DNA from 2 places in the Bacillus sp. D48C genome. Region 2 is predicted to be linked to the other one. Evidence: a T-box and tRNA genes for the amino acid it is inferred to sense, from the RefSeq annotation. Region 2 holds a T-box; the other holds one or more tRNA genes.
The links. The T-box of region 2 lies ahead of metG (methionine--tRNA ligase). A T-box ahead of a tRNA ligase gene usually reads a tRNA of that ligase, here a tRNA-Met.
Positions count from the first base shown of each region.

Region 1: it encodes a tRNA-Met, which carries the amino acid that the T-box ahead of metG (methionine--tRNA ligase) is inferred to sense. The anticodon was not compared.

Region 1 is NZ_JBKFAQ010000021.1:16,161-19,589, reverse strand. It holds gene yabQ (spore cortex biosynthesis protein YabQ) at 1-475, shown strand, start outside; gene divIC (cell division protein DivIC) at 472-831, shown strand; gene ACLBXA_RS28385 (S1 domain-containing RNA-binding protein) at 919-1,404, shown strand; tRNA gene ACLBXA_RS28380 (tRNA-Met) at 1,564-1,637, shown strand; tRNA gene ACLBXA_RS28375 (tRNA-Glu) at 1,651-1,722, shown strand; gene spoIIE (stage II sporulation protein E) at 1,981-3,429, shown strand, end outside.
Region 2 is NZ_JBKFAQ010000003.1:455,237-458,665, reverse strand. It holds gene ACLBXA_RS11100 (EamA family transporter) at 1-29, shown strand, start outside; gene ACLBXA_RS11095 (hypothetical protein) at 248-502, shown strand; gene metG (methionine--tRNA ligase) at 544-2,178, opposite strand; T-box leader at 2,230-2,500, opposite strand; gene ACLBXA_RS11085 (class I SAM-dependent methyltransferase) at 2,615-3,429, shown strand, end outside.

The sequences.
Region 1 (3,429 bases), on a different contig from region 2:
GCTTCTCGTAAATGAAGCTGAGTTACGTATATATGTGTTTTTGGCATTATTATGTGGTTTTGCGGCATATCAAAGCTTACTGAAAGCACTATACATGAAGCTGTTAAATTTTCTCATCTATATTTTTATGCAAACAACATATTTTTTTGTTCGAATTATACAGCTACTCATGATAAAACCTGTTATTATTATAGCGCAGCTATTTATTGCATTTATATTATTCTTATTTCGTATACTGCTTTCAATTGGACATGTGTTATGGAAAATGGTGATTTGGATATTACTTTTCATATGGAAAGTTTTTTTCTGGCCTGTTCGATTTATTGCTTCGCTCATATGGAAACTTCTCCCTAATCGTGTTAAACTTTTTATAGTGAAACATATAGGGTTCCTGCAATATATAGCAAAATTGAAGGGACATATCTTCCAAATATGGGAGCGTATAAAAAAGAAGTTAGGGGGACCTCGGAAATGAGGGAACTGAGACAAAGAACAATCGAAAAACAGAGTCCAAATCCTGTTAAAGAGCATATAATACAAACGGATGAGAACAGGAAGCGACTTTATCGCCGTTTAGCGGTTTTTCTTGTCTTTACTTTTACAATTATTGCGAGTATTAGTGTAACGTTTTATCAACAAAACAGTTCCATTAAAGCAAAAGAAGCAAAAGTTAAGGACATGAAAAAAGAACTGGATTCATTAACGAATAAAGAAAAAAGTCTAAAAGACGAAGTTCAAAAGTTAAATGATGAAGAGTACGTATTAAAGATTGCTAGAAGGGATTATTTCTTCTCTGGTAAAGGGGAGATAATTTTTCCTGTTTCGAAGTAGAGTATGTCTTATTGACACTATATTTTAGGATTATATATAATAAAGTAAAATTTGACTTTTTAACCACTAAGGAGGAGCATTTTTTTTATGTCAATCGAGGTAGGCAGCAAGTTACAGGGTAAAGTAACAGGTATTACAAATTTTGGGGCTTTTGTGGAGCTGCCAGAAGGCTTAACTGGTCTTGTTCATATTAGTGAAGTTGCTGATAACTATGTAAAAGATATTAACGATCACTTAAAAGTGGGCGACCAAGTAGAAGTAAAAGTTATTAATGTTGAAAAAGATGGAAAGATTGGTTTATCTATCAAAAAAGCGAAAGAACGTGAAAAAACAGAAGGAGATCGTCCACGCGGTGAATACCAACGCGGTGGTGATCAACAACGTTCTGGACGTCCACAACGTAATAATCGCTCTTTCAACAGAGATAATCGCGGTGGCGGTAACGACCGAGCTCCAAAAGAAACATTTGAGCAAAAGATGGCACGCTTCTTAAAGGATAGCGAAGATCGTTTAACTTCTTTAAAGCGTAACACAGAGTCTAAACGTGGTGGCCGTGGCGCACGTCGCGGATAATAAGACCGTTTAGTTTTTAACATATAGAGAGGTACCCAGAGTGATGGCTCAGGGTACTTTTTTATATGTGAAAATATATTTTAAAAAAGTTTTCAAGATATGTTGACTTTAAATAATATCTGATGTAAGATACTAATTGTCCGTTAAATACGACGACATGGCGGTGTAGCTCAGCTGGCTAGAGCGTACGGTTCATACCCGTGAGGTCGGGGGTTCGATCCCCTCCGCCGCTATATTTAATTTAACGGCCCGTTGGTCAAGTGGTTAAGACACCGCCCTTTCACGGCGGTAACACGGGTTCGAATCCCGTACGGGTCATCTAAAAAGATCATGCAAATTTGCATGATCTTTTTTTGTTAAATGGATTAAGATATACAACACTTCTACAAAATCACCCTATATTTTCTGAATATTTAATTAAAAAATCGAAATAACTTACATACCGTGTATATCTGTAGAGTTATTTCGAATAAAAAGTCGAACGATTATAAAAGTGAAAACTGTTGTTTTGACAAAAATCCCAACAATCATCTTTTATAATGACAGTAATTAAACTATGCAGGTGGTGTTAAAAGTATGCCTAAAGCAGGAAGGAATACTATGAATACAAGTGTATTGGCAATGAATGAGAGTCAGCTTGGAGGAATAAAGTGGACGAGTAAGTTGCGAATGAAATTTGAACAAGTTTTCTTTAGATGGGGATTTATTATTGTTGTTATTGGTTTTCTTTTGGGAAGAGCATATATATTAACAAATATCTTACCGTTTGCACTACCATTTTTTGCTGCTGTTTATGTTATGAAGCGGGATAAGATGCCGCTAGCATTTTTAGCTCTAATGGGAGGAGCTCTTTCAGTCTCGATAGATAATTTGTTTTTTACTTTTGCATCTATCTTTACTTTCTTCATTTATAATATCTTCTTTAGTAGATTCACACGTAAAACCGTTGGACTTGTTCCATTTCAAGTATTTATCTCCGCATTAACCGCACACTTAGTTGTTGTATATTTTGCACAACAAACTGTCACCATGTACGATTTACTCGTTAGTACCATTGAGGCTGGGCTTAGTTTTGTATTAACTATGATATTTTTACAAAGTGTTCCGCTTTTAGTAGAAAGGAAAGGAAAACAACAGGCGTTAGAGACGGAAGAAATTGTTTGTTTGATTATATTACTAGCATCTGTTTTAACGGGTACAACAGATTGGTTTGTATATGATGCTTCTATTCAACATATTTTTACACGGTATTTAGTACTAGTATTTGCATTTATTGCGGGTGCTGCTACAGGATCTACAGTGGGGGTCGTAACAGGTTTGATATTAAGTTTAGCAAATGTATCTAGCTTGTCCCAGCTTAGCCTTCTTGCTTTTTCTGGATTGCTTGGTGGGTTGTTAAAAGAAGGGAAGCGTTTAGGTGTTAGTTTAGGTTTATTAATTGGGACAAGCTTAATTACATTATATGTAGACAAACAGACAAATATTGTAACGACTTTAATTGAGTCAGGCGTAGCGATTGCTATCTTCTTATTAACGCCAAAGCTTGTTTTAGATCGTATTGCTAAATTTATGCCAGGTACACAAGAGCATTCGCAAGATCAACAACAATATTTAAGAAGGATGCGCGATGTTACAGCGAACAAAATCAACCAATTTGCAAATGTATTTGCTGCTTTATCTAATAGCTTTTCTGTATATGGGTATGTAGAGGAAGAAGATAAAGAGACAGAAGCAGATTTGTTTTTGAGTACAATTACTGCGAAAACATGTCAAACATGCTTTAAAAAGGATCAATGCTGGGTAGTGAATTTCGATAAAACGTACGATTATATGAAACAAATAATGAGTGAAACGGAAGAAGGAACCCTGCAACATAATCGTAAATTAGTTCGTGAGTGGGACAAGCATTGTGTGAGAGGGAAAAAAGTGACGGATTTAGTAGCGGGTGAATTAGATCATTTCTATGAGGGACAAAAATTACGAAAACAAATGAAGGAAAATCGTAGAATAGTTGCGGAGCAACTA
Region 2 (3,429 bases):
GGAAACATAATCGCGTGCATAGCGCTTGAAAAAAATACAGAATTTATATAAAGTAAAACTTTAATTAGTGGGGGTTTTGTTCATCCCCCACTGATTATCAGCCCTCACCAATCGGGCTTTTACGGGCAGTTGATCCCCACCTAACTTCTTCGCTTTCGCTGAATTTTGAGGTGGAGTCTTACTGCCCGTTAATGCGGGATAAAAATATAACTACAATTAAAATAAGTAAATTTATCGGGAGGTATAAATGACTATTTTAAGCATCGTATTTTTTGCTATTATGTGTATCTTCTTCCTAATAAGATATATGAAAGAAAAGAAATTTTACGATTTACTTCTCATTCCCGTTTGTATATATGCAGGAGCAGTGAAAACTCCTTTCGTAGAGTACTTAAACTTTAATACTACATTTAAAATAACGTATGATATTGCAGCTATTATTCTTGTAATCCTTGCTGTACTTTTCTTTTTGAAAGATAAGAAAGAGAATCATACTGCATAACAAAAGACCTTTCATTTACTTGAAAGGTCTTTTTCTCTATCTCATTTTGCCGCTACATACAGCTTCTCTATCTCATGCTCAATTTGTTTTACATCGATTCGCTCAAATAATGGCTGCACGCTATCAATTCTATTCGGCAACGTATTTTGCGGTTCCCAATTTCGGTTCACAATCGACAATGTGCTTCGAACTCTTTCACTTGAAAATGGTAAAAATGGTTCAAGGAGATTTGCAAAATTAGCAATAAGATAAATACAATTATAAATCGTTTCTTCACATGAAACTGGATTATCTTCTCTTTCTTTCCAAGGCTGCCTCTCATCAAAGTATTTATTTGCAAAACGTACGGCATCGAATATTGTTTCTAGCGCCACCTTAAATGTAGTTTGCTCAATCGCCTCTCCTACATTTTTATATAATCCTTCTACTTTATCCTTCAGTTCTACATTGATAGTTCCCTGCGGCACAATGCCATCATAATATTTTTCAATAAACTTTAATGTCCGGTTCACGAAGTTCCCGTATGCACCTAACAGTTCACTATTATGACTGTAAATGAATTCACGCCATGAAAAATCAGTATCACGATTTTCTGGTGCATTTACTGTTAAAAAGTAACGAATAGAATCTGGATTGTAACGTTCTAATATGTCAGGCACCCATACTGCCCAGTTTTTACTCGTAGATAACTTTCTTTTTTCAACTGTTAAATACTCATTCGAAACGATATGACGCGGGATTGCTTCCTCTCCTATTCCAAGTAAAACCGCTGGCCAAATGATGGAGTGAAATGGAATATTATCCTTGCCGTGTACATAATATGTTTGCGCATCGCTATTCCAAAACTCATGATCATCTTTTCCTGTTTCTTCAGCCCAATATTTACTCGCTGAATAATATCCTGCCACTGCTTCTATCCATACGTAAATTTTCTTATCTTCATACCCTTTCACTGGAATTGGTACCCCGATTGGTAAATCTCTTGATACAGCCCTATCTTGTAAGCCTTCCTTTACATATCTTTCCGTTAATTGAATTGCATTATCACGCCATGTTCCTTTTTCTTTTGCGATTTCTACAACTTTTTTAATTTGCTGCTGAAATGTATGCAATGCAAAATAAAAATGCTCTGTTTCCTCTACAGATGGTGTACTACCACATAACTTGCATGTCTTTTCTAACAAATCGAGTGGATCTAAAATAGCTGAACACGCATCGCATTGATCGCCTCTTGCTGCTTCATGGCAATGTGGACATATTCCTTCTACATAACGATCTGGTAAAAACTGCGTACACGTTTTACAGTACGCTTGTTCCACTGTTTTTTTATAAATATAGCCTTCTTCCAATAAACGTAAAAAAACTTTTTGAACAGTTTCATGATGATGCTCGCTATCGGTACGTGTATAGCAATCATACGTAAAACCGAGATCACGAAAACATCGCTGGAATTCTTCATGGTACTTATTAGCAATTTCTTTTGCTGTCACACCTTCTTGTTTTGCTCTAATTGCAATCGGTGTTCCATTACAATCACTGCCCGAAACATACAACACATTCTCACCTTTTGCCCGGTAATAACGTGCTAAAATATCTCCAGGTAACAAACTCGCAATATGACCAAGATGTAACGAGCCATTTGCATACGGCCAAGCGCCTCCAATAAAAATACTCATCTTACATTCCTCCTTTTAAATATAAAAAAGCCCCGCCCTTATCTTAAAAAAGATAAGGGCGGGGCTGTATAAACAGTCGCGGTACCACCTTATTTCGCCAATTACTCACATAATTAGCCTTAACAAGTACGGAGCTATATGCTCTTATACTGTGGTTTTGATAACGAGTACCAACTCTCGTCGCCGCCTACTATTATCATTTGATAAGTTCAGGACGAAGCTCAAAGGCCATTGTTCAAATGAATATTCTTGCTTCTTCTCAGCTACCGAAGCTCTCTGGAAAGAATGTGTTCATCCTACTTTTCCTTTTCAACGCTTTTACGTATAAAAAGTATTGTACGACTTAATCACAGAAAAATCAAACTTTTATTCAGAAAGAAAAGGAAATCCCATCCCCCTGCCGAATAACTATACGTTCACAAAAGGAGTGATAACATTGAACCAAAAACAACTAAGCACTATTAATGAAAAAAGCTGGAATACAGCTGCTTATGAAGCTTGGACGAATCGCCATGGGGCACCGGAGGATTATGCGAAAAAAATCATGGAAGACCCTATGCGCGAGGTAGATCACTATTTACCTTACATACAATCTCCGAAAGGAAAACATATTATTAATTTACTAGGATCAAAAGGGAATAAGGCCGTTGCTCTCGCCCTTTTAGGCTCTGACGTAACAGTTGTTGATATTTCAGCAAGTAATGCAAAATATGCAAATGAACTTGCTGCCGCCGCAGACGTCTCTATTCATTACATCGTTTCTGATGTACTAGATGTAAATCTCTCCAAATCATTTGATATCGTATTACTGGAGCTTGGTGTACTTCATTACTTTCTAGATTTAAAACCACTTTTCAAAAAAATTTCTCAACTACTAAAGCCAGGTGGAATACTTATCCTTCGCGATTACCATCCAATATACACAAAGCTATTAGGAGTAGACCACCCATCGTTTCGAGCAAGTGGAAATTATTTCGATGAAGAATTGATTGAAGATGATGTTGCTTATAGCATTCTTCTTACAGAAGCGCAGAAAGAATCGTTACCGAAAACAACCATCCGTCGCTGGACATTAGGAGAAATTATTACAACACTCGCCGAAGAACATTTTAAGATTGAAAAACTAATTGAAGAACAGGGACCTCATCAAAAGTGGGTCTTCCCTTCTACTGCCCCAGAAGGAATTGAAGAACAAATACCCGGTCTATATACAATAATTGCGCGAGCATGCAAAAAAGGATCCCTTCACGG